Regions from separate parts of the Pseudobacillus sp. 179-B 2D1 NHS genome, predicted to be linked through region 2. Evidence: predicted binding sites of a transcription regulator. Region 2 holds the regulator's gene; the other holds the start of a gene.

Region 1 (16,791 bases), on a different contig from region 2:
GGGTATATTGGATATAGTTTAGATGCAAAACAAAAGAGAAGTGCTGTAACACTCCTCTTTTGGCAACATTGCCGTAAGGACGGTTGTTATTATGTTGATGAATTAAGCTTTATGCGATCCACCCTTTTTCTGCTTGTCACGGCGAGGGGTGGATTCTTCTTTATCTTTTAAAATGTTTCTCGGAATACATATGCTGAATCATGAATTTATTTCAACTCTTTCATTAGTTTCTTAACAAAATCGATAGACCCTTTTTTACTGTAAATCTAATATCAAAAGTTATGAATCATTTGTTACTTACTCCTTTTTTGAGGCTTACTTTTGAGTAATTGCAATGTAAAGCCTATTAGTGTTACTCCCATTAGATACGGGAAAATAAGCATACCATAATCGGTACCGTACTCTTTAATATCTGAAGTGAAATGAAGATATATTCCCCACATGGCATAAGCGACATACCCTATTAATGCAGTTATAAACCATACCCATTTCTTTGTAAGTAGCGGAAAGATCAATGGACCACCTAAAATTAAAAAAAGGATGACCATACCTAAAAACTTATCGATCATACTGTTACCTCTCTCCCGAACAATAATTATTTCTTCATTTTCAACAGATCAATATATTCACTATGCTTTTGATAGTTGAGGTAGTGATTATGTTTCCTCAATCACTCACTCTTGGTTAGTATGCAGGTTTCTCGGTGCTACATTACTAGATGGAAATCTAAATTCCCCATATCTTTTCTTTAATTTTTATTGTCCAAAATGCTATCGTTGCAAAGCCAATAAGAGCTGTTGCAAATACTGCATAAAGTGAACAAAGAATTCCAAGTGGGCTCCAAAAAATAACCTTAAATCCAACATATAAATAACCAATATAGACAAATATCGCGTTAACATAAACAAGTATTAGAAATGGCAATAATCTGCTGGATCTTCCACCTGGAGAATCCGGCAGATTGTTTAAAAATGTACATGAGATTAACACTAAAATTTGCAAAATAACAAGACAGATTATAATATAATTATTCATTTAAACTATTCTCCTCTAGATTGCTGCACTAACAGCTTTGTCTCAATCATTTTCAATTCTCCTCCTAGTTAACGACGAAAAAATAATCGCATTTTTTATTAGTTATCACTTTTTTGATATATATCGATTTTAAGTCTTAAGCTGCAGAGGATACATTAAAATAGATATAATAAACTCTTTCGTCCATTTCTACCTCTAAAATCTCTTTACTAGAAATTGGCATACCAAGTCGATATTGAGTTGCTAAATAATAAATATCTTCTTCGTTTACCCAGTTCAGTAATTCCTGTTTAAGATTTTCACCTATTTTTCCATTCACCTTATGTAAAGGGACATTAAATACTTTAGAAAGGGTAACAGAGGTGTATCCTTTTCCGAATTTATTTGAGTTTATATAGTCTTTTACATACTCTTTAATATCTTCTTCATCTACAACCATGAAATTTGTTCCACTCGAAGCTGCTCCATAAATAAAACGTTCACACTTATTGTTTGCAGTCCATGTTAATTTTTCTAGAAGTGCTAGTTTGATTCGATCTTTGTTTGTTAGTATCAAAAAATTCTCCTCTTTTCTTCTGTTTTCTGTTTAGTGTTGCTAACGTTGTTATAACTTCCCTTTTTAACCAAAACAAAAGAGCATCTGTTTATAGCAACAACTAGTGACAGTATGATTGCTATGGGCTATCATTCGAAGAGCGACTTTGCATAACTTTAATAAAGAAAACCGCTTCTATAGGGCCTAGAAGCGGTTTTCTTTATTAAGTCATTATCATTCTTGGTAATAAAGTAAAATTACTTACCCAAATTGCTGGTTTGTCGAAATTACCAATATCTATCTTTGTTATTCTACCTTAGAGAGCATTTCTATTATTGTATTTGAATACGCTTCTATCTGGTGTAACCCTGAATCAATACCATCACGAAGATATTCTTGGACAGTCATTGGAGCATGTTCTACCAGGTTGATGTCGCTAACATTGGTTTCCCAATACTTTATAAGTTTTTTTGCACCACTTTTAATATTAGCTGTTTTTTCAGAGAACCACGGTGTAAAATCTACTCCCCTATTATCCATTATCTGTTTTGGGAAACGAGCACCACCAACGACTTCTTTAGGTAGCCCAAAGAATTCTCCTGTTGTCTTATCTGGATTAAAAGTCTGTGCTACATCATCACTAAGATTTAATATTTGAAGTAGCTCATAGGAAATGTTTGGCTTTTCCTCGGAACTTATTAAGTAACCAGCTAATTTTTCTTTTACAGCTTGTGTCATTTCATTAATTTTAGTCAGTTTAGGAATTAATTCCTCTCTAATATCCTTCATATTTAATCACCTTCTCCTTCATAATTCTCTTGTCATTAGAATCTAGTTAGTTAAGTATCCTTGTTAGCAGTACTGCTTACTTAGCCCAATTCATGATATTAAAATATCCAGTGCCCATTACAGTCCTCTCTTTGTCCGATTAGGAATATTGTATCAGAATGATTACGGTCGTGCAGACAGAAAACCACCTTTAGAATATAAGAAACTGTTCATTACTTTGAGCTAGTCCTCTTTATACGAACTATTACATATACTCTTCATAAACAAGCTATCTATTGACTTATACTTCTAAAACCATATTGTGTTAAAATTGTGATTGTAAGCCATTAAAAAGGAAGGTGCCTGGTATTGAATAAACGTTGGATTGTATTACCTATCTTACTAATTGTTCTATTAGGTCTTTATTTTCTTATAAATAGCGGGAGGTCTACATCTATTCAAGAATTATTTACAGATGAGGGTATAAATCGGTCTGAAATTACGTCCATTGATACAGTGAAATCTTCAACAGATGAGAAGGTATCCATTACAGAGCCAAAACAAATTAATAAAATAGTGACCGAAATATCTAAATTACAATTAAAGGAAGAAAACTTTACTGAAGCAGAGAATTCTCAATCATATTGGGTAACCATAAAAGCTAATAATGAGAGACGATTGGGAATGACTTTTTTTGACCAAGATTTTTTATCAATTTATAATTTTAAAGATAAAAAGCAATACAATTATAAAATCACTGATAATTCAAATATAAATGCCATTAAAGATTTATTTAAATAAAAGGAATGCCCTGAAAAATATGACGGGTTCTCTTTTGGAAGGGAAAACAATAAAATAGACACCGAAATAGCAGACAAATTAACAATATATTAGTCTGCTATCTTTATTGAAAAATTGTGTATTTTACCAAAATCCAATGAAAAATAACAGTGTATTTGCACCTGATTTTCAAGAGGACAACAAACTTTGTCTGTGCTAATTAAATGTCTGAGTTTGAAGCATTACGAGAATTAGGTGTGATTCATGAGTTAGTAATTAGCCTCTTTGAAAAATTGGATGGCCAAGTGTTACAAGACGAAGTATCAGTTATTAGAGAAAAAGTTGTCACAGCAACTCAAAGACTATTGGACTCTTAATTACTGCATAATACGAGTGTTTAATTCAATTAGGCGTTAAAAAGGCACCCAAAACCGGATGCCTTTTCTAGTATTAAAACCTTTGCTAATTCCATTGTTATTTGTTGCTTATAAGGTCGCTTTCTCTTCCAAAAGAGAACCAGTTATGAAAAACAGGGCATTCTCTTTTTATAAGGTGATCCAGCCACTTTTAGATTGTACTCTTTTTACTACGCGTTTTCCGGTAATTTTATTTGGTTTTCATTTCAGAAAAAGCTACTCCTGGATAACTAAACTTGTCAGGTATAATTTTTTTAATAATCTTACAAGCTTCTCGTGGGAATGTTTTTTCAGAAAAAAAGACTGCCTTTTATTAGACAGTCTTGATACAAAAGAGTAACAAAAAGTTATTTAAACTTTTTATAATCTCTCAATTAACTATAATATCTTCTACTTCAGGAGCCTGATCGTCTGGGGTATTAGAGTTTCCTCCGTCTTCCCTTTTTAATTTTTCTAAGTTGTATAACATGATCGCGAGCTCTCCTCTAGTGAGCTGATCTGCAGTTCCGAACTTTGTTTTGGTCTTTCCGTTAGATATTCCATTAGCAACTAATGTATTAACAGCTGATAGATAGCGTGGAGATACATCAGAAAATTTTGTCGTACTCTCATTCACCGGGGATAAATCATAAGCATTAACAAGAATGAGAGCCGCTTCACCACGTGTAAGTGTATCATTTGCACCGAATAATGAGGTAGTCTTTCCATTAATGATCCCCAATGAACGAAGTACTTCTACTGCTGGTATTCCCCTTGTTGGTACATCAGTAAATTTAGAAGTTTTTGCTGCCTGTTCAGGAATGAGATTTCTAATTTTGGCAATCATGATTGCACTATCGACACGCTTTATAGGTTCTTGTACTCCAAATTTCGTTTCCGATAGCCCTGATACAATATGATTATTGTGGAGATAGGTTACCGCTTCAATATATCTGTCTGATACATCAGTAAAAGTAGCTGCTGAAGTATTGCTAAAAGACGCTGTAAATACTCCTCCAGCCAAGATACCTGCAATCATAGTTTTTGTTACTTTATTCTTCAATGCTTTTCTCTCCTTTTGGTAAAATGGTCCTTTGTATATAAAATACTATAATATTAGCAAAATAAGTATTTAGTTTTAACTTCTATATCATAGCATAAGGATTTTTTCTTTGCTCGGCTTGTTGGAATTCAAGACTATTTACCTAATTATGTTTTAAGTATATAATTTAAAAACCGCGAGCAAGAAAGGATATCTCATCTTGTTCGCGGTTTAATCTATTTTTTACATTTCTTCTTTGGTAAGTGGATCATTCATCTTCATAGTCATATGGGTTGATATTATTTGCTATTTGCCAATTTTCTAATTCGGCTTTCTCAATCATTTCTTGTTCTGCTTTTATTTCTTCATATGTTGGGTATTTCATTGCTTTTCCTCCTTAATTTGTATGTTCAACTAAAAATTTATCTATATCGACTAATGTTAATAGCCTAAATAATTAGTAAGTCTTTTCGCAATCCACACAAACATCATCTACATAATCAACGACATTAACTTTTTCTTCTTTGTAAGAGTGGCCACAAACAGAACAAGTTATTAAGCTCTCATCTTCTAACATCCATATTGTTCCCCTCGATTCAACAGTGTCATAAATTAATTTTTTCAAATCTTTATCTGCTAGCATTTCGGGTGAAACGTAACCCAGGACTCGAAAATCTCCATTTTGAAGCACACAGATATTTCCTCTATTTTCTTTTTTAAATGTTTTACCGATCCAAATATGTCCTTGATAATGCTCTAATGTTTCAAAGTTATTCCACTTGTTCACTGTAAACGCTCCCCTCGTTGCACATCTGCAAGAAGTTGGTTTAAAAGACTTAAGGCTTCTTTCTCTTTCCCTTCTTCTAAAGCAACAATTACAGGGTTAAGCCGCAGCATTTCTTCCTCATATTCGTAATCTTCCAATTTTAATTGAATATCTTCTGCTCTTTCCAGTGTAGGGTTATTGATAAGTTGTTTAATTAGCTCAATTTTAATAACATACGGTTCAAAATTAGGAATTTCCTTTTCTCCCCTTTGCATTGGAACCAAAACAGGGAGTAAATATTTGGCTAAATACTCCTGGTTAGAACAAGACATAAGAAATCCCATCGAGGTTGCTATTAATTGTTGATCAAATACATCGGTAATGATCACATTTTGCATGTGATACTTCAAAATAAACGCACTAATTTGTACCGGGTTATCATGTATTAAAATTGTATCTTCTCCTTTTACATAACCTAATAAAAATTCTGCCTCTGTGTTTGCTAGTCTCTTGTTTTCCATTTCATATCTTCCTTTCGATTATAATCTGATTGTTTAACTAACCATTCTGATAGCCTACTTTGTTTACTTTTCTCTCAAAATAATTTTTCATATAAAATGAAACTTTACGGATTTAAATAGTTTTTATTATGCAATCCCCCTATATTTATTTTTCAACAACAAAAAGCCCATCGGGATGATTATTCAAAAACAGCTAAACAGAAGCTGTTGATCAAATCACCCGATGGGCTTGTAATTATTGTTGTTTTGGTAAATTAAAAAGAAAAAAAGAAAATACTTCTATGTTGAGTGTACTAAATTTCTATATGAACTGCAATCACTTACATACATAGACACAACCAGACCTTGCTGATATTTACTAAATGTTTGTTTACTCAATGCGGAGCTTCAGTCGCAGCCTCCCCCACCAGAATCACTACTTGATGAATGCGAAGATGAGTCATAAGATCCGCTGTCCTGGTAATGAGTATGAGACGACGATTTATGGGAAAGCATATCTGAACAACTTCCTGACCTATTATCATGGTTGTCCGTCCACAATGGTGTTACGGAGTATAAAGGATCTACTTGTTGAGAATCAGACTCCCTTTTTTGTTTATAGAATTCCTTTTGTCTCTTTTCTTGCTGTGGGATAGAATGGCCACTTCTCCTTCTGTTTTCAAAACTATAGGTATCAATACCTTCTCTATTACGCTTTTTTAAAGAGGGATCTTCTTTAAAAAACCACAAGTAGGTCTTAATCACTCCCCATAGCAGGGAAATACCTATTAATACCATTATCACGATGACAAATTGATTCATGTATAACGCCTCCTTTATTTCAGTGGTTATAGATATGATGTTGGTTCTCTCACGATTTGTAAAGGGATAATTAACCTTAAATTCAATACTTTTGTATAATTGAAATATATTTACAGACTAGAAGCCTTTTATGTAAAAAGGGTAGAACAAGTATGAGGAATTACTTCCTGTTATCCTTTGCTGACCTCACAACCTCTTGAGCTGTTTCCCAGGTGCTGAAGTGGATACAGAATGTGCTTCCCGTTGGAAGTTGATGATCTTTCGCATAGTGATTCCACTCTGATATTTTTAAATTAAAATGGTTAAAGTGCTTTAAAGCAATTCCAATTAATTGGTCACTGGAATACTTTCTAATTGACTGGCGCTTTAGAATTGCTGCTGCGTCGTTGAATATTTGTTTTTTTGCATGGTTCCAGCTTTGAAAATGCTTTATAAAGACACCACTTCTTAGTAAGTCATGTTGAACAGCAAATGAATCCCATGCTTTTATAGAGGTAAAGTGATCTTGATATTTTTTCGCAGTCTCGATTAAGTTTTCTTTAGAAAACGACCTTTTTTGCTGAAGGACCGCCTTACTTTCTTGAAATATACTATCCTTTGCCTCATTCCAACTATTAAAATGATTTATAAAAACATGAGCATTCGGTAAACCGTGCTGAGCAGCATAGCGACTCCATGTATTTTGGCTAGTAAAATAAGTGCTATGCTTTCTGGCAATCATGACAAGTTGTTCTTTGGTGTAAAGGTTCCGGAAGAGCGGCCTCTCGGAACCAAAGATTTTTATTTTTGCTTCATTCCAACCGTTAAATTTATGCATATAGACTTTGCTACTGAGCAAATCCTTTTCCGACGCAAAAAAATTCCAATCTTTCTGCTTTTGAAAGTAGGAGCTATGTTCTTTGGCGATTTGTATTAACTCTTCTTCGGTAAAGGAGGGTTCGAATCTTGCTCCAACTGGTACATTATCACCAAAAATCTCTTTCTTTGCTATATTCCATGATCCAAAATGATAAGCAAATGTTCTTGCTCTAGGAAGTTGATGCTTTCCTGCATAACTATTCCATATCGAAACGGAAGTGAAATATTCATTGTTCTCTTTCGCTATGTGCTTTAGTAAGGTTTTATCATACCTCATCTTAGACTCCACCCTCTTAAGAATGTAATAAAAAACAGGAGGTGCTAAGCCCCCTCCTGTTAGAATATCAGATATATGTGCAACTGTAGCAATGATGCAAGGATTGTCGTAATTTTTAAATGTCGAGCGGCTCCTTATATGGCTCACTTTGCTTGAATATTTTACAGGTAGTAAGACAGGATACTTCTGCACTTTAGTAATATAGATGAGATTGTAGCTTTATAAAAAAGATTGATTAGAGCAACAGCTTTCTGATAACGAAAAGAGCCTATAAAAAAGATTAAATAAATTCAAGCTAAACTAATTATTATATAAAGAAGAAAAAGGAACAGAAAAATACCACTCAATATGTAAATAGGAACTAAAGCAGCTTCTAACGCTGGTTTTGCTAAGTGTGGCTTATTATCTTTCCAAAGAAAGTACATTAAAATGCCTAAAGGAAAGATAAGAAAAGAAATGATTTGCACTCTATCAATACGCTTAACTCTTTTCCTATACGCTTTAGAACACGGTTTGCATCTTTTCTTCAATGGATAATAAGGATCTATTTTGTATATTCCTCCACAATCTATACACCTTGCTTCTGTAACCCATTCCCGAATACGAGCCATAATCTTCCCTCTCCTCATACATGAAGTCAGTACGTTTTTTTATGTATATCACTAAACAGTGACGCTTTTGCGTGTCTACCCTATAGGGAATCTTTTATTATTCATCAAGGGTCGTTGCCTGTTCGTCAATTGCAGACTTTTTATCTCCATTCGTTCTGTACACCCAGACGTTGTTATCTTTCTTATAGAAATAAGAGAATTGAAGCGCTTTGTCATCCAGTAGCATGACTTCGAGTACATATTCGATATCTTCACTTAAAATTTTATCAAATGGAAGGAACGCTGGATCGAATTCTACAGTTTCAGGGCTTTTGTCAGTTTCTTTACTGTCATATAACCAAATTTCGTATTTTTTATCATTTGTAATTATTTTCGGTTCACCAAATATGTTTTTTACTTCTTCTTTCGTAAAGTTTTCTTTTGTTTTTTTTTCTACAGATTCTTTTGTAATGGGCGGGGGTTCAGATGAACATGCACTTAACATAAGTATAATGATTAGGATTGCAAACAAAGACATCTTTCTCAATTTAAAGGCACTTCCTTTCGTTCATGAATTGCAACCAGATGCACCTAATATTGATTATAAATTCACAATAAAAATTACTCGAAGTGGAATTATGCGCTTAACTGGAAAACATGATGGATTTCCTGCATATGAGTTATGGAAGAAAATTGATGGCCAATCTCCAAAGAAAGTGTGGTCTCGACTTCCTGGGCCTGGTGATACTCCACTTTTACTAGGCGGTGTGATGGATAAATCGGTTGATAAAAACTTAGAAAAATAACCATTTTAGGCGTTAACAACTATTGGGTATTTTTTCCGCTAAATAGGTTGTTTTTTCCTTTTTAACCATACTTTATAAGGTAAGTTAAGTCAAATGCGGATTCTAATTTTTCATAAAAAGACCCTCTTTACTGATGAATGTAGTCGAGTTTCTTCTATAAGACAATCATGGGAGCAGAGTTATCACATTAAGAAGAAAGAAGCTACCCGTTTGGACAGCTCCCTTAAAACAATTAATCTTTTTAACAAGCTTCATTTTACACATCATGGATTCCTGAGTATGTGTGTGTTCCAGCCGAACTGGACCGACCATTAAGTCATTGGTCCAATTTGGCAATGCCATTTGTGCTCGCCAAGCTTAATTGTGGATCGACTGTATTACATTTCGACTCTTCAAAAAGTAAAGCCTTTTCTGATTGATGAATTAACCAGACAGCATGTTCAACTGGTAAATTGACGGTAGGTACTTCATTAGGAACTGAGCGGCTCCTGGTTATGCTCACTTCGCGTTTGGCCACTTTTATTATAGGATGATCCGATCTTTCTTCCGTCCTATCTTCTTTTATTGAATATTTCTCTACCTCTTGTATGAGCCAATTAATTTGCTCTTTATTGAGGCTTGTATGAGCATATTCTTCTCCCTCAGTCTCTGTTGCAAAAGCTAAGTTTTCCTTTATTTCTTTAAGTTTTGACATTCCTTTTCTCTCCCTTTGATTGTATGTGTAGCTCCCAAAGATCAAGATTACCAGTTCTTATTTTTTAGTCTCACAACTCAAACAAGTAAAGCTGTAGATGACTTTTCCCTCGGATTTAATAGCTTGTTCTGAATTCATAATCATCTTTTCCTTACATTTAGGGCATCGCATAAGAATTTTCCCTTCCTCTCTTTCCTTTTTCAAAGCAAGGAATTTATCTATTCATTTAAACTATGATTGTTTGCATTTTATCAATGAAATACAGATTAATTTTAGTCATTATTAGTAGGACTAAAAGATGAAAGTGGATTCAAAGGATTCAATAGAGAATTTGAGAAATCATCTTTTTGAATATATCTATCACTGGCATTATTACTTTTGCTTTCTCCCTTAATAGAACCACAAGTCTGACATTTTCCATTGATATGCAATCTAACACAAAAACACTTGGGACAATTAATAAATTTCTCCAATAAAAATACCACCTTTAATAAACAACAAGTGTCAATAACATAAAGAGTAGATGTTACACTTCATTCACGTACTGTTCATCAACTTCTTTTACTGATTCTCCATCCAATTATTGGTACAATAAAGGTAGGAGGTGTTTTTAGTGATCAAAAAATATTCATTCATTGTGTTTTGTTTTATATCCTTACTTCTTGTTTTTACTGGATGCCAAACGAACGACTCAAACCTAGAAAAATCCCCTGCTCAAAAACGTTCCGAATCGGAAAATGGTGTTACTATCAAAACTGAAAAAGCGGAATATCCAATTTCAGTTAAGACGATCACTGTTGAAATTCAAAATGACAGTAATGAAGAATATATGACTGGTGCTCACGTTTTTCTTGAAAAAAAAGTAGAAGGCATATGGCGTACAGTGCCCATGAAAGCAGAATCTTTCACAGAGCAAGGTATTATTCATCCTCCAAATAAATTGTCATCTCTAGATCTTAATGTAAATGATCTAAAATATAAGCTTACGCCAGGTGAATATCGGGCTACTATTGGCGAACTTGCTGCTCCATTTAAAGTTGTAGAATGAGAGAGAACTGCTGCTGGTTCTTTCTCTTTTAAATCAATTATTATCTGAACTATTTCAAAGTATGTGTCAGAAACGCAGCAAATTAATTTTAGGCTTTATCCACGAACAGTGACATAATTACTTTCCCAAGATAAAGGCATAAATATAGTCTCTCCTTTCATTTTATCTTTGCAGAATACATGAATACCTTTTCCTAAGTCTCCAAAAAAACCATAAACTTTCCAATCACATGGTTTTTTCTGAACTTCCTTCCCACTATTACACTTATATGGATTTGATGAAATGCCTTCGCAACCAGGGCATCTAAATTGCTTTTCTCCTATTGCCTTCAACATATCTTCAACAGTTTCAAAAATCTTAACTTTGTCTGCATCAATGGACGGTTGATTAGCTTCCTGATAGTAATTAATAGCGCTATAATCTCGCTGTTTTTCCCAGGCTTCTAGAATGACCTCTTGAGGGATATTTAGAGCGGTGGAATATTCTCTTAACTTGTTTCTTAAATAACTTTCAAGGTCTTCGGCTCTTTGATCACCGGTTTCTCCTGATGATGATTTTCGGGCTTGCTCTTTCAGTTTCTCTATTGTCTGTTCCATTATTTTTCCTCCTTCAATATCACATCATTAGTTTGGTTTGTTACGGAAGCATCAAACCTTTGGTCTGCTTCCAGTAAGGCCATATTTGCAATAAAACTTGCGGGGGGCTCAAGTTTGGCACCAATAAGCATTAAAGCATGCTTATACATTTCTGCTCTTTTTGCTTGTTCAACTAGCCAATCAAGGACTGTAGCATCTTTCTGACTAACTATTAATTCCTCTTCACCGTTTTCAACTGCATGTTTTATCTCCTCGGTTAAATCGTTCGCATAATCTAGCATTTTATTTTCTTCCACTCTGCTCACCTCTTGTCACTCTATATACCTAAAACTATCCACCATACGGCAGCTAGTTAATCTCTTATTGGCAATAGCTTGAAATACTGGATACACGAATTTCAATAAATAAACATTCATAGTAATCATGTGGAGTTTTTTAAATTTGTAAAGAGAGAAATTTATACAATACTAAAAAAAGAAGGACACATTAAGTATCCTCCTGTAAAACAAATGGTCTTCTAATATATTTATTCAATCTTCATATTTCTTTAAGCCCTTATGTGTAAGAGCAATATTTGTTTCCGAAAGTTTAACAGTGTAATAGTAAGCATAGAAAATAGATGTTGTAATACGAGCCTTTGTAATAAAAGATCCATAGTCTTTTTCCGGATAGTGTAATCTTAAGGTATATCCATCGAACTCATAATTCCATGTGGTGTTTCTTATAGAATCTTCTATCGTTAACAGGCCTTCCTCTGCAAAATTAACTCCATAGGGGTCTAATTCTTTATAAGATCGTTGAACTTCGATTACTTCACCTATATGACCAGCGTACTTTCCACTTATAACCTTTACTTGATCCCCTACTTCAAATGCAACATCTGCATATGCATCCTTTAACTCTACTATTCGGTCATGAATCTCAGTGATAGGTGCATTATTTAAACCATGACCTTTAAGGTTTCTTGTTTCACCTATTTTTGGAGTGTATTCTACAACAATTAAATGGTAATTATTTTCCTTTGTTTTATCCATACGAATCTCAAATGCGATGTTACGGTTGATTTTGCCCACTTCTATTCTTTTTGTATTTGAGTCTTTCTGTGGTACTTCTTTTTTTAAGATTTCTAAAGCTGTTAGTAAAGATTGAGTCATTTAATTACTCCTCCTGATTTATTATGGTCGTAATCCTTTTAGTAGTAATGATTAATTTTTAAGCCAATCAATTGCAGCTTCCTTAAAAAAATCCATTATGTTATCTTTGGATATATCTTCTTTAAATGAGTTTGACAGGCCGTTCCCGGTAACTTCGTTATATCCCACTTGGGAGACGGCATAATCCGGTAAGGACCAAACCCCTTTGTTTTGTTCACTTGCTTCTTTTTCAGCGTTTAAAAACTCTTGTAAGTATCTAGTGTTTGGCTCCTGGACATAGCGGACAATGCCCATACCTTCACGTAAGACCATTTCTTGAAAACTCTTCCCATCCACATACAGATAAGCCAAATATCGACCATAGTGATCTTTCTTTTCTCCTTCATCAAATTCAAGTTCCACAGTTTTATTGCTGAGTGTTCTCTTAGCAAAATCACTTGCTTCTTTACCAAAAGGCATTCCTGCATTTGGACCAACAGACTCCGGTGTATCTAATAAAAGTAGGCGAACCTTTAATAGACTTCCCTTCTTAATAGAGAGATTTTCTTCGGGATGGACATAATTTGATTCAGCTCTAACCGTTACTGTGTCGCCATCCGATATAGTCTGTATGCTAGCAAAAAGGCGGTCAGGAGGGCTGGATCGGTCCTCTTTTAGATTATTCTTAACTGGATAGCAACCGCTCCCAATCATTAATAAAATGATGATACAAAGGCTCGTAAATATAGATTTCTTTTTTGTTATCCGTCTCTTCTTTTTCCACATTTTTTGCTTTAAAAAATTCTTCATGTTTTCTCCTCCATTGTTTTTAATAATTAATAGTCTCAGTCCTCTCTAAATAGCTCGTCTATCTCTCCTTCCTGTGCAAAACACAAAAAAGCCCTTTGGATTGGTAAAACAATGCATTGAAAATACATTGTCTTCACAACCCAAAGGGCGTATGTTTGATTTTTGATAAAAAAATTAAAAAGAAAAAAGAAAAAAATACTCCAATATATACAGCTTATCATAAAGCCTTGTTAAAGAAAATTGTTGATATATAAAATTAAAAAATCTCTTGTGGAAGGAGAATGGATATTTACACTATTGTTTCTATTTACGTGAAGCACACGACTTTTTTATAAGCAGTACTCCCTTATTTCAAACCTACATTTGATTAACAATATGCAGAAAACGAAACCAACTCAAATTTAAATGGAGACAGTAGAAAAAGTTTAAAAGTGGCAAGAAAGGTGCGCAGCTGGGACATAAATGGCAAGCTAAACTTTTCGACAAACCTCTTAATGCTCAAAAATCATTTGCGTATCGGAACATAAGTTCGTATAATTACAATAAAAAGAACTGGTGTTCTAGGAGGCGTTTTAGATGTTATATAATGACCGCAAAATGATGAAATGGAGAGGGCTCTTGTTATCCGAGCATTCTGAGGAGTTGCAAAAAAAGGATATTCTTAAGGAAGCCCATTATATTGATGAGCAAGAAAAAGAGCAGTTTAATCGGATTGTAGAAGAATCTTTTCATTTAAAAGTACCCATTACTGTCAGGTTAAATACCTTCGGCCGCCCCTATTTTAATGTGATAGGTATAGTTGAATCCTTGGTTGACAAAAATTACTTACACCTTTCTGGTACCGGTAAAATTCCTATTGCTGATATTGTCTCCATAGATTTGGCTTCCAATGATGGTGAAAGGAATGGACATTGATTACAGTACTCTTCCTAAAAGGTCTATACTTTGTGTAGATGTAAAATCTTTTTTTGCGAGTGTTGAGGCGGTAAGGCGTAAAATCCATCCACTTGATGCATATATCGTTGTTGTTGCAAATAAACAACGGCCTGGTGCGGTAGTGTTAGCCTCATCTCCTCTGGTAAAAAGGGAATTTGGTATAAATACTGGCTCCAGAGCTTATTCAATCCCGAATGATCCACGCTTAATCATAGTAGAGCCTTCAATGAAGTTATACTTAAAGGTTAACAATATGATTATGAATATATATAAGCGATTTGTTTCTGACGACGACTTACACGTCTATTCGATTGATGAAGCATTGATTGATGTTACTGCATCTGAGAAATTATTTGGTGATAAATTTGAAATTGCTCATAAGATACAGAGAACCATTTTTAAAGAGTTAAAGCTTATTGTCACTATCGGAATTGGAGATAATCCTCTTCTTTCGAAGCTAGCACTCGATAATCAGGCTAAAAATGCCGCTAACGGCTTAGCATACTGGTCATACGATAATATCAAAGACACTGTATGGAAGATCCCTAATTTAAAAGATATGTGGGGTATTTCAAGCGGATACATAACTAGATTACAAAGCATGGGTATTAATTCTGTGTATGATCTTGCCCATGCTGATAAATATAAGCTGAAAGAAAAATTTGGAGTATTGGGTTTACAAATGTTTTATCATTCATGGGGTGTAGACTATACGATCTTATCGGAAAAGGTAGAAACAAAGTCAAAATCCTATTCCAAGAGCCAAATTTTAATGCGTGATTATTATAATGAGCGAGAGATTTTGATTGTGATTCATGAAATGGTCGATGAAGTAGCTATGAGACTTCGTTCGCACCGTGTATCAGCAGGGAAAATTGCTCTTGCTATTAGTTATTCTAGGGACATTGAAGAGAGAGGATTTAAACATCAAATGCAGCTGCCTCGACATACAAATTGCACAAAAGACCTAAATACTCAATTTGAAAAACTGTTTAAGAAGCATTGGAGAGGACAGCCAGTCCGACAAATTTTTGTGGTATGCGGCAAATTGGAACCTGCCTTGTACGAACAAATAGATTTATTTAGTACTAATGAAGAATTGGAGAAAAAACATGCACTTGATGAAGCAATGGACGAAATTAGGTTCCGTTTTGGGAAAAGTTCAATCTTTTGGGCGCACAGCCTGCTACCAGCAGGAACATTCTTAAAAAGAGCTAATACAATTGGAGGACATAAAGGCTAAGAAGAAGAAAAGAAAATTAATCGTATACTGATAACAGGCCGGCACACATAAAGTACGTGCCAGCCTGTTATTTTATTGACATAGAAGATTACGATTCTTTACGTTTATTCCAGGATTGAGCCTTCATTAGAGCTGAGTCTTATTATTTGGGTTGGATTATAAATAATTACCTCACTCTCATCAGCACCTAATGGCGCTAAGGTAACATATTTGGAGTGTATGAGTATAAATTCCGTTGAAATCTTTCTCTTAAGTGTTAAGTCTGACCAGTGAGTTTGATTACTATATTTTTCATTGATGTTATCCCGGTAAGAAAAGGAAGAAAGGATATTCGTATCCAAGGTCACTGGATTCATTCCAGCATACACCCCTTGATTTTTCTCATTCTTTGACAGTTGGCGCCACAAGGGGATTGTATTTTCTCCGGCTTTTTTTATTTCTTGTTGCGTTTCAGATACAATAAAACGCAATTCATTTAATGCACGCTCATACTCCTCGGGAAATTGTTCCTTAAAAGAGTCATATATAGGCTGAAAGAGTCGGCGTTTCTCTTCCATTTCCCCATGTTCCTGCGTTCTCTTAATACACTCTAAAGCATCGTAAGTAAGAGCGGTAAAAAGGTGACGCCCCAAACTTCTTGGTTCAGCTCCTTCTTGATAGCCCTTAATATCAAAGTCATACCTATGTTCCTTATAAAAATTCCAAATTTCCTTTTCTTTTGGACTCATATAAACCCTTTTTCCAACAAGAGCACACATGAGTAGAGGTTCTTCAATGAAATGAATGTTCACTTTTACTTCCACCTTCGGATATCATAAATTTGATCTCTAGAGCAATCTGTTTAATAGGTCTTTATTTATTATAGAAGTAATTTACATAAGTATTAATATCATCGATTTCTACTTGAAATAGAATAGTGCTCCCTGGCATATGCCAAGATTGGTCTGCAGTTAATAATGTCAATATCAAGCCCCTTTCCCTAAGCCAATTCGTTAATTCTGTGGAAAGGGCAATTGTCTTTGTATCTTGATAAGGCTGGGACACTAAAACCCTAGAACCGTCTAAACGTTCATAAATACTAAGGTGGTCCGAATAAGGCATAATGTCATTATCGCGTTCCGCAAAATGTCGTCCTTTTAATAGACAAGTCCATGAAC
Region 2 (16,791 bases):
ATTCCTTACTTTTTACCCATTTATCGTTTCACTTACCAACAAATAAAAGGAGTGAGGAAAAACGAAAGGATGCTCTAATCGCTAGAACATCCTTCTTTACCTAAAAGATCTTATTTTTCGTCAACCAGCGTCTTAACATCTTGAACAATTTCTTCAAATGGAACTTCTTCTGCTCCGCTATAATTTTTTACTACTTTTCCTTCTTTATTCACTAAATAAAAGCTTGTACCGTGAGTGACTTGATTGGAATTAGGATCGGGAACGGCCAATGTTTGCAGATTCTTTTCCGCAAAATCACGGATGTATTCTGGATCATACCCCGTCAGCAAGTCCCATTTCTTTTCATCCACCTCAAAATGAGAAATGTATTCTTTTAACTTATCAGGTGTATCAACCTCTGGATCGACGCTAAACGATACGATACGATAGTCCTCTACACCTTCTTTTTTAAGCATCTTTTGCAGATCCGCCATATTCTTTGTCATCGGTTGGCAAACCGTTGTGCAGCTAGTAAAAATTAAGTCAGCGAGCCATACTTTTCCCTTTAAGTCCTCTAAGCTGACTTTTTTATTGTTTTGGTTCGTATGCTCAAAGTCTTGCATTTCGACATCCATGTTGCTTTCAAAATTACTTTTGCCGCAGCCAGCTACGAGCAAAATAACCGAAAGCGCTGCAATCACTAAAAAAGAGCGCGAATAATTCAATTTATTTTCCCTCCTGCAATAGTCTAGTAAATCTAAAATAATGTTATTGTATATATCCAACAAATACAACGGCAGGCGATTGGTTATCTTGAATAATTTATGAACACGCCTGCCTATTTATGCTAGTTATGTGGAGGAGAGCGCTAATTGAAATTGTGTATGACTGCCACTTTGCGATGATATAACTTCGAGCCGGGCATCAATTCTTTCCTTTAGCTCGGGCACATGAGAGATTACACCAACGAGCCGTCCGGAGTCCTGAATCTCCATTAACGCTTCAATCGCCTGGTCTAACGATTCGGGATCAAGCGTACCAAACCCTTCATCAATAAACATTGTTTCCAACGATACCCCACCTGCATATTGCTGGACGATCTCCGCCAAGCCGAGAGCAAGCGCAAGTGCCGCCTTAAAGCTTTCGCCCCCCGACAATGTTTTTACGTGCCGTTCCTGGCCAGTATACTGGTCAAAAATTAACAACTCCAAACCGCTTTGAGCATTTCCTTTTGCCCGATCTGTTTTGCGGTGCATCGTGTAACGCCCACCAGTCATTTTTACGAGCCGCTCATTTGCCACAACAAGAATATCATCAAGAAAAGCAGCTAGCACATATCGTTCAAATGTTAATTTATGCACATTTTTGCCGTGCGTGATCTCATAAAGATGACCGATTAAGCTATAGTCTTTCTCCAAATCTTGTAAATGCTCATTCACAGCTGCCACTCTTCCTACGATGCGCTGACAGCTGCTGATTAAATGGTTAAGAGCAAGCCGCTCCTTATCTTTCGCAGCTATCTGCTCCTCAATTTCAGCTTTTTTTGTGATTAATGAGGCAAGATCCGGCTTTTCAATGCCCATTAGGCTTTCTGTAAATTCCTTCAATAGATCGGATACGGAGCGAAAATGCTCGTGAAAGGAATGGATCTCCTGTTGCAATTTCTTTAATTCTGCTTCCGTCCTTTTGCTTGCTGAATAGTGCTTAAAATCAGCAAATCCATTTTGCTCCATCAATTGTTTAAAACGCGCTCGTTCAGCATCTAAGCGTTCTTTTTGCTGAGCAATTGTACTTTGTATCTCCTGTAAGCCTGCTTCAACAGCTGCAAGCGCTGTTTCTGCAGCCTGCTTTCTTTTTAAGGCTGCCGCCAACTGTTCCTCCAAACGCTGCCTCGTTTCTTCAGCTTGCTCGACCGCCTGTTCATACGCTTCTTTTTGCTGAAGCGGCACCGGAATGTTCTTTAACAATTCGTCTACATGTGACTGCTTGCCAGCATATAATTCACGCGCTTCTAGTTCTTCTTGCTGACATGCTGCTAACTCAGCACGCAGCTCTTTCCATTGTACATTCAGACGGTTTCGTTCTTCAGTCCATGCCTTCTTTTGCTGCAGCTTTTCATTCGCTTGCTGAATAGCTCGCTCGGCAGCTGCCTGAATAGAAACCAGCTGTGCTTTTTGGCCGTCTATATTTGACCAATCCACTTTTAAATGAAGCTCTTTCGTTTCCTGCAAGAGCTCGTTTAATACTTCTTCTTCCTTCTGTAAATGAATTTGAATACGAGCCAGCTCACGGGCAGCTTCATGCTGTTCTTTTTCAGCTTGTGCTGACACCTTTTTGGCCGCTTCAATTTCTTCTTTCTCCGGAGCATCAGCATGAGCTTTTGCCGGAGATGGATGATGAGTGGAACCACAAACAGCACATGGCTCTCCAGCAATAAGAGACTGCGCCAACATGCCTGCCTGTTGTTTCTGCCAGCTTTCTTCAAGCTTTTTCACATTCATCGCGGCAGCTTCTAGCCCTTCCTTTTTTTCCTTAGTTAGATGTTGCTGGTTTTGCTCCTGCTCTTTCAAATGTTTGATCCGCTCAGTTATTTTACTAATCTTCTCAATCAGCTTTATTTGGGCTTCAGCCTGATAGCCGTTCTTCTCTTCATCGTAAACAATTTGCTGCCAGCGATCGAGGGAAGACAGCTCCTCTTCCAGCTTTTCTATTCTTGTTTCTATTTGTACGGACTGTGCAGAGAGTGTTTCCCGCTTCTTTTCACATGCTTTCACTTGGACATTCAAGCGGTTTAACATCGCTTTTTCCGCATCCAGGGAATAGACCGATTCTCTAAGCGCAATCAGCTTGTTCAGCCTATCGGCCGCTTCTTTCCGCTCTGCTTCTCTGCCATTTTCCTCTTGCCACTGCTGTTCAGCTTTTTCCAGGGCTCTTTGATGATTGATAAATGTTATGCTTGATTCTTCTGCCCTTTTTACATCTTCATCCAGATGTTTCTTTAACTGCATGCACAAGTCTTCCTGGTGCCCTAAGTTCTTTGCCTTCTCTGCCCATTCAATTTCTTTTGTTTTTTCGGCGATTTCAGGCGTTCTAGCTTCTAATCCTTTTTTCTCTTCCTCCAGCTCATCTTTGCGGGCGATTTGCTGGATAATGTGCTTTGTCTGATGAATATTTCGGGTTAATTCATCGCGTGCATTTTGTTGTTGTTCAATTTCCTCTTTCATTCCCACTAACTTTTCCGACAGAAAATCAATATCTACTTTTAATTGTGAAAGAATGGCTGCCTCGTTTCGAGGATCTTGCTCAAGCAGTTCGCTCATTTTGTCGGTGGCGGGTTCGATGCTGTCCAATAATTGCGCTCGTTCTTTTTGCCCACTTTCCACTTTCTTCGCTAATTCATCTGCCTGGTGCTTTAACTTGTCTTCTATCAATTTATAAAATTGAGTGTGAAACAAGCGTTGCAGCACTTTCTCCTTCTCTTTGCTGTCGGAAACGAGCAGCTTTCTGAACTCGCCCTGGGGAATCATCAATATTTGTCTAAATTGATTCGCATCAAGCTGGATAATTTCTTTTACCTTTTCGTCCACTTCTCGGACATTTGCTGCAATCAGTTTTCTCTCTCCACTGTCATCGATTTCATAGAGTTCTGCTTTTGCAGTAATAGTCCGAAACCCTTCCCCGCGCTCTTTTCTCTTTTCCTGCTGGGGAGAGCGGTAAATCAGATAATTGCGTCCCTTCAAAGAGAATTCGAGCGATACCTCTGTTAACAGGCTGTCTGCGGCAAACTGGCTGCGCAGATCGCTTCCCGTTCTCTCTTCTCCACTTGCCCGGCCGTATATGGCAAAGCTAATCCCATCAAAAATAGTTGTTTTTCCTGAGCCGGTTTTTCCTGAAATGACAAACATGGTCCGATTCTCCAGTTGCCTGAAATCAATCTCTTCCCTTCCCGCATAAGGGCCAAATGCCTGCATGATTAATTTGACTGGCTTCATTTTTGATTCGCCTCCAGCTGTGCCTCATGAATAACTCTCTCTATCACTTTTCTTTTTTCATTTGTGAAACTATCTGTTGTCATCTGACTGTAAAAATCAGCAAAAAGGGCAAGATCAGACTTTTTCTCTTCCCGTTTCATTCCATAGCTTTCTTTTTTGCGCTGATCAATCACATCAATTTTCCTCTCTAAATGAAGAATATTTGGATAAGCTTGCCGAAGCTTGCCCATCGGGTCAATAATTGCTCCACGGTCAAGAAGAGTCACTTTTAAATAATCTTCTGCCGCTTCCTTTTGAACGCGGGCAGGGTCAAGCAGCTCCTCCATCGTTCCCTCCAATGAGCGCATATCTCTCTTTGGACGGAGTGTTTTTTCTTCTATAGAGAGCGCTCCCTTTTCATCAACAGTCACAATCGAAATGCTCTTGCGCTGATTTACCTCGGAAAACGAATATTTCAGCAGAGAGCCCGAATAGCGTACCTTCTCATGTTTTATCGCATCCGGACTATGTAAATGACCGAGCGCCGTATAATGGAAAGGAGCAAACAATCCAGCATCTATACAGCCGGATCCGCCCACCGACAACGTTCTTTCCGACTCTGTTGTCTTTCCACCGAGAACAAAGGCATGGCCGACAAATATGTTCACTTCTCTATAGTCCATCTCTTTTTCCAGCTTGCCTATTAGGCACTTCATGGCATCTTGATGGGTATGAATCGAACTGTCACCAAGCAGCTGCCGGATTGTGCCCGGTTCTGCATAAGGAACACAGTAAAAGTTAACCCCATTAATCCGGACAGGTGAAAATTGATCGTCCACCTTTCCTTTCAAATAAAACTGGCTATTCTGAAACCAGGAGGAACCAAATGAAAGACGTTCTGAACTATCATGGTTCCCAGAAATGGCTACAATCGGTGTCTCCAGCTCCACATTAATTTTGAAAAGCATCTCATTTAACAGCTCTACAGCGCTTGTTGGCGGTACAGATCGATCATATAGGTCACCGGCTATGACAACGGCATCCGGCTTCTCATCTTCTACTATTTTTACAAACTGATGTAAAACCTCACGCTGCTCTTCTGTCATATAGACTCCATGAACGAGCTTGCCTAAGTGCCAGTCTGCTGTATGTATAAATTTCACTTCTGTCACCTCTAATAAAGTCTCTCTTTTCATAGTATAGGAAATTATAAAGAAAGCAAATTGCTTTTCTTTACAAATAGCTAAATAGTAAATCTTAATTATTATGAAGCCTTTTTACGCTAAAATGATAGGATCATCATTAACTGTTGTATCCATTTTCTCCTTTGTCTATAATTAGTAGCGATAGAAGAAAGACTTGGAGGTTGGCATCATGCTGCAAGGTTGGTTTTCTTATTTCATCCTTTTGTGGGTAATTATTCTGGTCGGCAGTTTCGCGATCGGCGGATTTTTTATGTTTCGCAAGTTTTTAAAACGGCTGCCAAAAGCAGATGGAAAATCAGATATGGACTGGGAAGAATATTATGTTGATCAGACAAGAAGCATGTGGAAGAAGCCGGAAAAAGAACTATTGGAAGAACTCGTCAGTCCCGTTCCTGAACTTTTCCGGGATGTGGCTCGTCAAAAAATCGCTGGAAAAATCGGTGAATTAGCATTAAAAGAAAAAGCGGGAAAGATTACGCAGGATTTAGTAATACGAGGTTATATCATTGCTACTCCAAAGAGGGATCATAAGTTTTTGCGTAAGAAATTAAACGAAATGAAGATGGATTTAACTCCTTACGAACATTTATTTTAAAAAGAGCTTGCGGCATCAAACGCAAGCTCTTTTTTTCATGAAAGCGGATTTCCACCAAGTGAATCTTGATCTAATTTAGTCCGCAAGCTTCGATATTGTCTGTACATAGCAATGCGCCATGGGATGATCATTGAAAAAGCAAGAAGGAAAAACATTCCGCTTAATTGGCCAAGATGAATCGTTGAACTCAGCACAACCTTGCCGACGATCCGAACGATTAGCAGGGTAATTAAAATAATAGGAAACGCTTTTGAGCGCTTTAAATAAATATCATCATTACGAATTTCAAAATTTGAAGTTTTAATTAATAAGATCGAAAATAACATCCCTACAACTACGGCTTCCAACAACTCCATAAACGTGACCCGAAACTCCGGTATAACAAACATAAGCGCTCCTGTGCTCATAAAGAGCGGAGGGAGCATAATTTTATTGGCCGATGTCGGTTTCTTAGAGGCCTTCATACGAACAAATATCACTGTAATTCCCATGATTACTGCTAAAACGGATGAAGCAACAAGCATCATCTTCATCATTCCTTATCTTTTACATTTGCTTAGTTATTATAATCAATTTTTTTGGAAAAGACAAAAGCCGCCTCCGTTCAAAACAGCTTAATCTATTAAACGGCGTAATGCCTCATTTACCCGAACCTCATCAAAGGGCTTAGTAACGAAGTCTTTTGCTCCCGCTTCAATCGCTTCCATTACCATCTTTTGCTGCCCCATCGCTGAGCAAATGATAATTTTTGCTTGAGGAAATTCTGATAAGATTCGTTTCGATGCTTTAATACCATTCATAATAGGCATGGTAATGTCCATAATAACGATGTCTGGCCTTAGTTTTCGATATTGTCGTACCGCTTCTTCCCCGTTTTCAGCCTCCCCTAAAACCTGATGGCGCAAATTCGTCAACATATCTATCAGTGTCACTCTCATAAATTTTGTATCGTCCACAACTAATACCCCTGCCACTGGCCTGATGCCCCCTCTTGTCTGGAAAATAATGTAACATATGTCTTTATCCTAAATATACCTGTTTACACAAAAGAAGGCAATCAATAGATAAAGTTAAAATCCAGTAAAGCCGCCAAACAACGGGCTTAAGAAAATAATAATTTTTGTCATCCAATCAAAGAAAAGTACGACTCCCATGACAATCATAATATAACCGCCAACCTTCATAATGATTCCACTGTGGGTGCGAATCCATTTCATGCGGCCGATAAAGAAAGAAAGTATAAAGAACGGAATAGAAAATCCTAGCGTATAAGCAATCATATATAAAAGTCCTGATCCCGGATTGCTTGCCGCAAGAGCAAAAACTGACAATAAAATAGGCCCAGTACACGGTGTCCAACCTGCAGCGAAAGCGAGGCCGATTAACAAGGAGCCCAGATAGCCGCTCGGACGATTTTTGAATTCAAGCCGCCGTTCTGTCATCAAAAATTTCGGCTGCAAAATACCTGTCACAATTAAACCAAAAAATACAATAAAGATGGCACCAATCTGTCTAATTAAATCCTGGTACTGCGCCAGTATATTGCCGATAACAGTCGAAGCAAACCCCAATGATATAAATATTAAAGAAAAACCGAGCAGAAAAAACAACGTATGCAGCAAACTTCTTTTTTGCAGCATTTTATTCTCATTTTTTAATTCACTAACGCTCATGCCCGTAATATAAGAAAGAAATGCGGGATAGAGAGGCAAGCAGCATGGTGAAATAAAACTGAGAAACCCTGCTCCAAAAGCTAATAAAAAGTTAAGATCGTTCAATCAAACCTCCTGCCTTTCATTGATATTGTAACAAAGTTTCAAGCAGGAATCGAAAGAAAGAGATATGAATAATTTGTGTCCTCATCCTTCCGGAAAAAGGAAATCCCTCAATTTAAAGTAACTTTGTTTTTGAAAAAAAGTAAAAGATTGGGTATACTAGAGAAACCAACGAACACTGACCTATTATTGCATAGAAAGGACTTTCCGCCGTGCATAAAGACGACTTATTGGATGCTATAGAGAAAAAGCGGTTGGAGCTATTTCACATTGTCACTGTTAAAGGATTAAACTCTCCGCTTGCCGTTAAATGCAGCCAAGAGCTTGATCTTTTGTTAAATGACTACGATCGCAAATACGTTCATTCTTCGGTCCCTCTTTATCAAAAACAAGTACCTAATTAAAAAATGAGCAGAGTCCCAAAAACATCTGCTCATTTTTATGCTTATTTTTACAAAATCTAAAAAATAAAAGCACTCAATAACCGAGCGCCGTTTATTTATTATCAAATTGCTTGTTCATTTGTGCCATCATTTGATTTATTTTTTTCTGCGAAGGCTTTTGGCCCATCTGCATCATCATCATTCGCAGCATTTGTTCATTAATTGGCGGATTCTTTTTTAAATAGTCCATCATGTATTTACGGGCTATAAAAAATCCAAGCGCAACTCCGGCAATCAGAGCCAGAATCCCGACGAGTACATACCACATATACTACTTCCTCCTTCATGTCGTCTACTAAAAGTTTACTAAACCAAAGGATATTATACAACATGAAAGAGAAATTTTCTTTACTTAAATAAATTTTCTTTCCTGATCGGCTCGAGCCAGCCATAATTCTTTCGTTCGAAATCAACAGCGAAGAGACAAGCATTCAACTTTTTTAAGGAATAAAAGAAAACGGTCTCCGCTTCGTAACTTCCCCGTGCCTTCAAGTGAAGGCATTTCGCCTCAGCGGACAAAACGGCTTTCCCCTTCTTTTCTGGAAGTTCAATCGTAAAAAGGTTGTTTTTTTCAACCGCAAAGCTGTCTTTACCCATTAATGCTTCTTTCAAAATAGAGGCGAGGGATCGCATCGAAAATTCTTTTGTAATATATTGAATTTGTTTTTCCACTATATTCTTCTCACTTTTTTGTCCGATAGAGCTTTCAAAAAATAACTGAAAAAAGTTCTGTTCACGCCCGTAAAAATAATGAGCGAATTCTTCTCCAATCCAGTAAATTTGATAGCTTCTCATTTACTTTTACCTCCTGCTTGTCCTTTTCCTTATTATAAGAAAGAACCATCGTCAAGGTTGTTGAATTTTGGAAAAAACGTTCACTAGTTTTGTCGATTGGATCAGAATGGCACGCGATTCAAATCTATACTCACTTTTCAACACAAAAAAAGCCGGGGTTGCTTTACAGCTACCCCAGCCTTTCTCATGTATCTTCTTATTTATTGAACAGTTCTTTTGCCCGTGAAACTACATGTTCAACTGTAAAACCATATTCAGTCATTACTTTATTTCCAGGAGCGGAAGCGCCAAATCGGTCAATAGCGATAATCTCGCCTTCATCTCCTGTGTAACGTTCCCATCCAAGGGAAGAGCCCATTTCAATCGCAAGGCGCTTTTTCACTTCTTTTGGAAGAACAGAGCGCTTATATTCCTGACTTTGTTTCTCAAAGCGATCCCATGACGGCATGCTGACAACAGACGCATGGATGCCTTCCTGCTGGAGAGCTTTTTGTGCTTCCACCGCTAAGCTCACTTCCGATCCGGTAGCCAGCAACAGCAAGTCTGCCTGCTCTTTTTCGGCTGCTGAAATAACATAAGCCCCTTTTGACACTCCTTCTGTCGCTGTTTCGGAAGTGCCTCGAATAGTCGGCAAGTTTTGACGAGTCAGCACAAGCACAGTCGGTGTTGATTCCGAAGAAACAGCTAACTTCCAAGCAGCAGCTGTCTCATTCGCATCCGCCGGGCGGACAACCGAAAGATTCGGCATGGAGCGAAGAGCGGATAAATGCTCAATCGGCTCATGCGTCGGTCCGTCTTCTCCCACCGCAATACTATCATGAGTAAACACATAAGTAACAGGCAGCCCCATCAAAGCTGATAGACGGATCGCCGGACGTACGTAATCGGAGAATACGAAGAATGTTCCGCCGAACACTTGCAGACCGCCGTGAAGCGCCATTCCGTTCATCGCCGCTCCCATTGCAAATTCCCGTACGCCAAACCAAATGTTGCGGCCTTCATAAGCAACAGGCGAGAAGTCTTTTTCATTTTTTATGGTTGTTTTATTAGAGCCGGCCAAATCAGCAGATCCGCCGATGAAAGTTGGAAGGTTCTTTGCAATCGCATTTAATACTTCTCCTGATGAAGCCCGGCTTGCTAACGATTTACCTTCTTCGTAAGATGGGATATCTTTGTCCCATCCTTCGGCTAACTCTCCGTTTATCGCAGCCTGAAGCTGCTGGCCAAGTTCAGGGAATTGCTTTTTATATTCTTCAAACAGCTGGTTCCAATCCTGCTCAACAGCTTGGCCTTTTTGAACAATCAGTTCTTCAAAACGGCCGTATACTTCCTCAGGCACGTGAAAATCCTGCTCAAATGTCCATTTGTAATACTCTTTTGTCAGCTTCATTTCATCTTCGCCAAGCGGCGCTCCATGTACGTCTGACTTACCGGATTTATTAGGTGAGCCATATCCGATAACTGTTTTTACTTCAATCAGTGTTGGCCGTGATTCGTCTTTTTGCGCTTCTTCAATCGCTCTGGAGATCTCTTCCATGTCATTTCCATCTTCAACACGGAGATACTGCCACCCATAGGCTTTAAAGCGGTCTTTCACACTTTCAGAGAAGGACTTATCAAGATCGCCATCAAGAGAAATATCATTGGAATCATATAAAGCAATTAACCGGCCGAGCTTTAGATGACCTGCAAGGGAAGCAGCTTCGGAAGCCACACCTTCCATTAAGTCTCCATCACCGCAAAGTGTGTATGTATAATGGTTGACTACGCTATATTGGTCCTTATTATAGACGGCAGCTAAGTGTCTCTCCGCCATTGCCATTCCAACTGCCATGGCAATCCCTTGGCCAAGAGGTCCGGTCGTTGCTTCTACACCGTCCGTGTGTCCGTATTCTGGATGTCCTGGTGTTTTACTGCCCCATTGGCGGAAATTTTTAATTTCATCCATTGATAAATCATAGCCCGATAAATGCAGAAGGCTATATAACAGCATAGACCCGTGTCCTGCTGACAAAACGAAACGGTCACGGTTAAACCATTTTGAATTTTTCGGGTTGTGGTTCATGTAACGGCTCCACAATGTATAAGCCATTGGAGCAGCTCCCATCGGCAGACCCGGATGCCCAGAATTCGCTTTTTCAATCGCATCTATAGAAAGTGTGCGGATCGTATTCACTGCTAATTGATCAACTGTATCAAACATGGAAAACTCCCTTTCCTTACAAATATTGTTCCTTCTTAATATATAGGTCTTTATCAAAATATACAAGATGTCTGAGAAGATCTATTATTTGTCATTTTCTTTTCCGTTTACTCCATATAAAAAAGCCAGCGTTTGCCGGCTCATTAATGCATTCTTTTACGTTTTTGAATGTCTTTAATTTTTTCAGGTGTCACTTCATTGCCTTCAGGATCAAAAATACGCACCGATTCCACTGTATTTTTCATGGACGAGCGAAAAGCACGTAAGTATTCTTGGCGCAGGCTTGTCTGCTCTGCTTGTTCCTCTGCGGACAGCCCTTCAGTTTTTGATTTCTTGGAAAGCTCATTAATACGAGCTAGTTTATCTTGAGAAAGCATAGATGGGGTTACTGCCAATTCGTTATAAATCAGCAGACTCTCCTTTCTTTTTCTTTAATATATTCTTGCCTTTATTTTATTAAAAGGGAAAGGAATAAACAAGAAAGATGCCTATTCAAGATCTTTATCCGCCTGTTCAGCATACTCTTTAAATCGTCTGTGAACTGTCGCCTTAGATACCCGATAACCAAAGCCGTTTAAAGTAGCAGCTATTTCTTCGAAAGTAAGGTTATTGCGGCGTAGACGGACAATTTCTTCCATCGGCACTTCCTTCCTCTCTCTTCCGGCTGGGTTTCCTCTATTCTTTAAATTGTCTTCAGGTCGAAAACCGTTTTCTACCGCCCGTTTCATTCCTCGCTTGATTTTTAAATTATGAATCTTCCGCTGGTATTCTTCTACCATGCTAACAATTTGAATAACCATTGAATCTGATTCTGACAGCTGCAGCTCTCCATCATCAGCGATGCTAAATACTTTTACTCCTTCTTTAAACAAGCAGTGCAGCAAAGCAATTTTAGCATTGCCTCGTCCAATTCGTGTTTCATCCTGAATCAGTACAGCATCAATCGATTCCTTTTTCACTAGATCTAGCAAATCAAGCATTCCCGGCCGATCTAATTCATAGCCACTCACTTGCTCTTTAATCACCGCTGCCACTTCATATCCTTTTCGGAAGGCAAGGCTGAGCAGTTCTTCCTCTTGCCGTTGAAGCGACGTTTCCTGTGTTTCTTTTTTTGTGCTTACACGGCAATATATAATAGCTTTCACTTGAAATTACTCTCCTTTAAAAGCGATCTGGCCGCCAGTATGAGATGAATGCGAAGTAATGGGAATAACGAGAGTGTCTCCCGGTAATATTTTAACGGAATGCAGCTTGTTCTCTTTTTGTATCCACATGATAAAGTCCTCTTCTTCCATTTCCTTGCTGTTATTATACTGTCTGGCAATGCTCCAGAGAGAGTCCCCTTCCCGTACGGTGATTTCTTCGTAAGGAAGACGTTTCTCACTCACATTAAAGATCAGCATGCTTCCTGCCATAATTGTAACAGCCATAAATAACAGAACAAAAGAATTCTTTTTAACAAACACTTTCATCATTCAACATCCCCTTCAAGCGAATACTCGTTCGTATATTTATCTTTATTTTAATAGGAACATTTGTTTGAGTCAAGATTTCATTCGAACTTATGTTTGTATCCTAAAAAGTGACATGTTATAATACAGAAAAGAGATAATCTAAGAGGTGCAGACAAATGACAAAATTATCGAAGAGGCAGCAAGATATTTTGGACTTCATCAAGCTTGAAGTTAAAGCAAAAGGCTATCCTCCTTCCGTGCGCGAGATCGGGGAAGCAGTTGGATTGGCATCCAGCTCCACTGTCCATGGCCATCTTTCTCGTCTGGAGAGCAAAGGACTGATCCGCCGCGATCCAACGAAACCACGCGCGATCGAAATATTGGAATTGGAAGAAAGCGTACCGAGACAAAAAGTAGTAAGTGTGCCATTAATCGGGAAAGTAACAGCCGGAATGCCTATTACCGCCATCGAAAATATTGAAGAATATTTTCCTTTACCGGAGCGGCTTGCACCTGCCGATGACAATGTATTTATGCTGGAAATCATGGGCGACAGTATGATTGAAGCCGGCATTCTAAATGGTGATTATGTCGTCGTACGCCAGCAACAGACAGCCAAAAATGGCGAAATAGTTGTAGCGATGACCGAGGAAAACGAAGCCACCGTTAAACGCTTTTTTAAAGAAAAAGACTTTATTCGCCTTCAACCTGAAAATTCATCCATGGAACCAATTATTCTGTCGTCTGCTACTATCCTTGGCAAAGTGATTGGCGTCTACCGGGATATCCATTAACTGCTGGACAAACTCCTTTCTGCTCTATTGTGCGGAAAGGAGTTTTAACTTTTTTGCAAGAGTAATAGAATAGCAGTTAACCTATCATATGACGAGCCTAAAGAAGATATGATTGTTTAATGAGAAAAGCCATTCACCGAACAACAATCGAAAGTTCCATTGCTAGATTAAAAGCAAGAGAGTCAGAGTCTCTTCAACCACCAAAAACCCCTGGACCTTTATAGGCCAGAGGCAGAAAAAATTGATGATTGAGTTCCCCACTTACGCAATAATGCCACGTTCATTCTCAAACTGTTTATATTGTTCCTCCTTCATAATCTTCTTTAAAATCTGCACCGCCTTCCACACTTCTTCATACGTGTTATATAAAGGGACTGGAGCAAGCCTGATCCCATGAGGAGCTCGAAAATCTGGAATAACTCCATTCACTTTTAACGCTTTACAAATCCGTGCAGCTTCTTTATGCTCCAAATAAATGTGTCCGCCCCGTCTCTTGTCTTCCAAGGGATTCCCTATCTTAAAACCGGCTTCGCTCAGTTCTTCTGAAGTGAGCTCGATCATATAACGCGTCATACATAAAGACTTTTTTCGGAGGTTCTCTATACCCGCCTCTTCAAAGAGTTGGAGTGAACCGATCAATGGAGCAATACTTAATATATGAGGTGTGCCGATCTGATAGGCTCCTGCCGCTTCTGCCGGCATGAACGTATGCTCCATATCAAATTGTTTCTCTTTGTTCGAACCAAACCATCCGGCAAGACCTGGCAGCTTGCCAAAATGTTTTTTATTTACATATAATCCACCGGCACTGCCCGGACCGCTATTTAAATATTTATAATGGCACCAAACCGCAAAGTCTACTTCCCATTCGTTCAATTGGTGTTCAATTGCTCCAATTGAATGACACAGGTCGAAGCCAATTAAAATATTGCGTTTATGGGCTTCTTTCGTTATGCGCTTTATGTCAAGAATTTGCCCGCTCCGGTAAAGGATGCTCGGCAAGACGATTAAAGCCACCTCTTCTGTCATTGCTTCAATCACATCTTCTTCTTCAATAAGACGCCCATCGCGGCTTTGTACGCGAATCAAGTGATCCTCCGGATGATAGCCTTTCAGCTGAATCTGGCTTCGTAGCGCATAGATATCAGAAGGAAACGTAAGTTCGTCTGCCAGTATTTTTGTTCGTTTGCCTTCCGGCTCATAAAAGGTGGCAATCATCTGATGCAGATTCGTTGTTGTGGAACCAGTCACTATTACCTCCTCAGGCCGTGCCCCAACTAACGATGCCAGCTTCCCACCAAGCCGCTCCGAGAGGTCATACCAAGGATAACCCCCTTCTGTCCACCCATCAATTCCGAACTGCTTCCACGAATCTAGCAACTCTAACAACGATTTCTCTGATCGTCTGGACAGTAATCCTAACGAATTACCATCGAGATAAATGATTCCTTCTTGAATATAAAATTCGTTGCGAAAGGATGCCAGCTCATCCTGTTGATCAAGCTTGCAGGCATATTCCCGAGAAGAATCAAACTGCTTTTTACCCATTTGTCCATCCCCTCTATTCTCTATATTCATTCTTCCAATTTCTACTATAACGATAAATGATTAGCCCGTCACTTATTCTTAAAAACATAAAAACCTTTGTGTATTAAGCAATAAAGAGTAATAAAATAATTTTAAGTTACTCTAAAGTAAGATAGGTTATTTAGGTCATTAGTTGCATAAATTTCCATCCTCATGAGATAATGGAGGTAAAACAGGAGTAAATTTATATGTCAATACTAATTTTAGAGTCTTTATTACTAGCTTTCCTTCTTTTAATTTATCCTTTCTTCGACGTTAAATACACAAAGTCGTTAAAGGAGAAAAAAGATACCCTTTCGAGAGTAAGATTCTTTAAATTTGTCATTTATTCAGAATGGACGATTGTAGCAGCAATCCTTCTCATGATAGTAATGACAAAAATAACGTTTAAAGATATGGGAATAACCCTTCCGCAGCAACCCCATTCAGAAGCGCTCGGCATGATCTTCGGCTTTCTGGCAGGCCTCTTTATTTTACTATTTGTTCTAATGAAAATACCGGCTTATCAACAACGCTTAAACAAGCAAACAGCAGACATCGACTACTTATTGCCCACAACTAAACAAGAAAGAAGATTATCTATCTTCGTTGCTATAACGGCAGGTGTTTGCGAGGAAATTATTTACAGGGGGTTTGTTATTCATTACCTGTCGAGTCTGCCAATTGACATTCAACCAATGTATATAATCATTATCTCAGCCGTTATTTTTGGATTTGGGCACATTTATCAAGGCTGGAAAGGCCTCTTGCTTACCGGGTTCATTGGTTTTATTTTTGCCCGTACTTATTTAGCTACTGGCTCCCTTTTATTCCCAATCCTTCTTCACATCGTCATCGACATGCGGTCTTTTTTATTTGTTAAGCCCTTGCCTAAAGAAAACCAAACAACTTTTACAAGAAACATTTAACTGTACAAAAAGCCCTTGATTTTGTCTGTATCAAGGGCTAAAAAGATTAATGTATTTTCAATATATCGGCATTCTTCCTCGGTGAGCTTATCTGTCGTAGATGGCTTAAACTTTGTAAATCTGCTTTTCTTTGCTTTCTTAAATATGCTTTTTGGTCCTCCATGAATAATAGGGCCAGGGCTTTTATTTTTACTATCAACTAATTCGGAAAAATAAGGGCTCCGAGCAAACCTGACATGCCCTTTTTTTAATACGCTCATACCTTAAAAGCAGTGTTGCCCTATCTAACGATTCTTCAAATCATTATTTAGGGATTTTTGCCGTCCTTTTTTTGCCATTCATCCTTTCCAATTGGATTTTATTCTGCCCCTGACGTTCAGCATCTTTTTTAAATGCTTCCATCGCTTTGATGCAAAGAAGATTCATTCATTACGCCTCCTTTATTTCTATTGAATTTGCTTCTACACCTGGCAGGAATAGACTCCTCAAAAAGTCAGCATCACAAGAGGCCATACTGTCGAAAAGCGTATGGCCACTTCTCGCTAGAGCGCTAAAAATAATAAGAAATGTACGGCAAGATCGAAGAAAAAGGACCAAAAAATTACTCTTCCTACGCTCGGGTAATTCCTCTGAATGATTGCCAAACAGACAGCTAGAAAAAATTAGTGTTTTGTTCCATCCCTCCGATCTTTTTGGTTTATGTTTTCCCTGTTCCTATTCAAAAAAACATAAACTACCACCAACCGTTATTTCTACATTCAGTTTCATCTCCTTGTTTAACCACCCAACCCTCTAGTTCATCAAACGTGCTTACACCTTCTAGTGAACGAACCACTCTACTCTCCTCATTTTTATCGTTAATAGCTATACTCCTACATCAAATTATAATCCTCCAAAAAATAACAATAAAAAGCTGTTTCATAAGCTAATTACTAACTTTTCAAAAAGTTTTATCGGATAATAGATTAACAGCATTTAACAAAACTTACATTCCTAGATAAGAGAGGTGGATGATTTGGCCTTACAATATCAAGAACATGGCGATGAGAGTGCTCCTTTGATGCTATTTTTACATGGTGGTG

What was found. Region 2 encodes LexA, which represses DNA repair genes until DNA is damaged. Its sites were predicted from a motif close to CGAACATATGTTCG; they were not measured.
Region 1: the regulator LexA is predicted to act here: its motif matches at 13,974-13,987, upstream of ACH0BF_RS16390 (YolD-like family protein).

Annotation. Positions count from the first base shown of each region.
Region 1 is NZ_JBIQDP010000017.1:4,857-21,647, forward strand. Features, by position in the region: gene ACH0BF_RS16295 (hypothetical protein) at 294-569, opposite strand; gene ACH0BF_RS16300 (hypothetical protein) at 727-1,035, opposite strand; gene ACH0BF_RS16305 (hypothetical protein) at 1,172-1,591, opposite strand; gene ACH0BF_RS16310 (hypothetical protein) at 1,877-2,359, opposite strand; gene ACH0BF_RS16315 (hypothetical protein) at 2,708-3,139, shown strand; gene ACH0BF_RS16320 (S-layer homology domain-containing protein) at 3,905-4,576, opposite strand; gene ACH0BF_RS16325 (hypothetical protein) at 5,013-5,342, opposite strand; gene ACH0BF_RS16330 (hypothetical protein) at 5,339-5,842, opposite strand; gene ACH0BF_RS16335 (hypothetical protein) at 6,230-6,643, opposite strand; gene ACH0BF_RS16340 (hypothetical protein) at 6,804-7,778, opposite strand; gene ACH0BF_RS16345 (hypothetical protein) at 8,069-8,389, opposite strand; gene ACH0BF_RS16350 (hypothetical protein) at 8,487-8,915, opposite strand; gene ACH0BF_RS16355 (DUF3238 domain-containing protein) at 8,881-9,174, shown strand; gene ACH0BF_RS16360 (hypothetical protein) at 9,491-9,868, opposite strand; gene ACH0BF_RS16365 (immunoglobulin-like domain-containing protein) at 10,482-10,916, shown strand; gene ACH0BF_RS16370 (hypothetical protein) at 11,012-11,512, opposite strand; gene ACH0BF_RS16375 (hypothetical protein) at 11,512-11,808, opposite strand; gene ACH0BF_RS16380 (KOW motif-containing protein) at 12,043-12,666, opposite strand; gene ACH0BF_RS16385 (thermonuclease family protein) at 12,718-13,455, opposite strand; gene ACH0BF_RS16390 (YolD-like family protein) at 14,032-14,370, shown strand; gene ACH0BF_RS16395 (Y-family DNA polymerase) at 14,360-15,634, shown strand; gene ACH0BF_RS16400 (hypothetical protein) at 15,739-16,425, opposite strand; gene ACH0BF_RS16405 (hypothetical protein) at 16,487-16,791, opposite strand, start outside.
Region 2 is NZ_JBIQDP010000040.1:929-17,719, reverse strand. Features, by position in the region: gene ACH0BF_RS23560 (SCO family protein) at 111-704, opposite strand; gene ACH0BF_RS23555 (AAA family ATPase) at 831-3,971, opposite strand; gene ACH0BF_RS23550 (exonuclease SbcCD subunit D) at 3,968-5,113, opposite strand; gene ACH0BF_RS23545 (DUF2621 domain-containing protein) at 5,325-5,750, shown strand; gene ACH0BF_RS23540 (CcdC family protein) at 5,786-6,274, opposite strand; gene ACH0BF_RS23535 (response regulator) at 6,365-6,724, opposite strand; gene ACH0BF_RS23530 (cytochrome c biogenesis CcdA family protein) at 6,821-7,528, opposite strand; gene ACH0BF_RS23525 (aspartyl-phosphate phosphatase Spo0E family protein) at 7,738-7,929, shown strand; gene ACH0BF_RS23520 (YneF family protein) at 8,021-8,236, opposite strand; gene sirA (sporulation inhibitor of replication protein SirA) at 8,317-8,763, opposite strand; gene tkt (transketolase) at 8,960-10,966, opposite strand; gene ACH0BF_RS23505 (DUF896 domain-containing protein) at 11,110-11,343, opposite strand; gene ACH0BF_RS23500 (YneB family resolvase-like protein) at 11,455-12,111, opposite strand; gene yneA (cell division suppressor protein YneA) at 12,118-12,441, opposite strand; gene lexA (transcriptional repressor LexA) at 12,597-13,214, shown strand; gene kynU (kynureninase) at 13,476-14,762, opposite strand; gene ACH0BF_RS23480 (CPBP family intramembrane glutamic endopeptidase) at 14,990-15,709, shown strand; gene ACH0BF_RS23475 (hypothetical protein) at 16,013-16,135, opposite strand; gene ACH0BF_RS23470 (alpha/beta fold hydrolase) at 16,725-16,791, shown strand, end outside.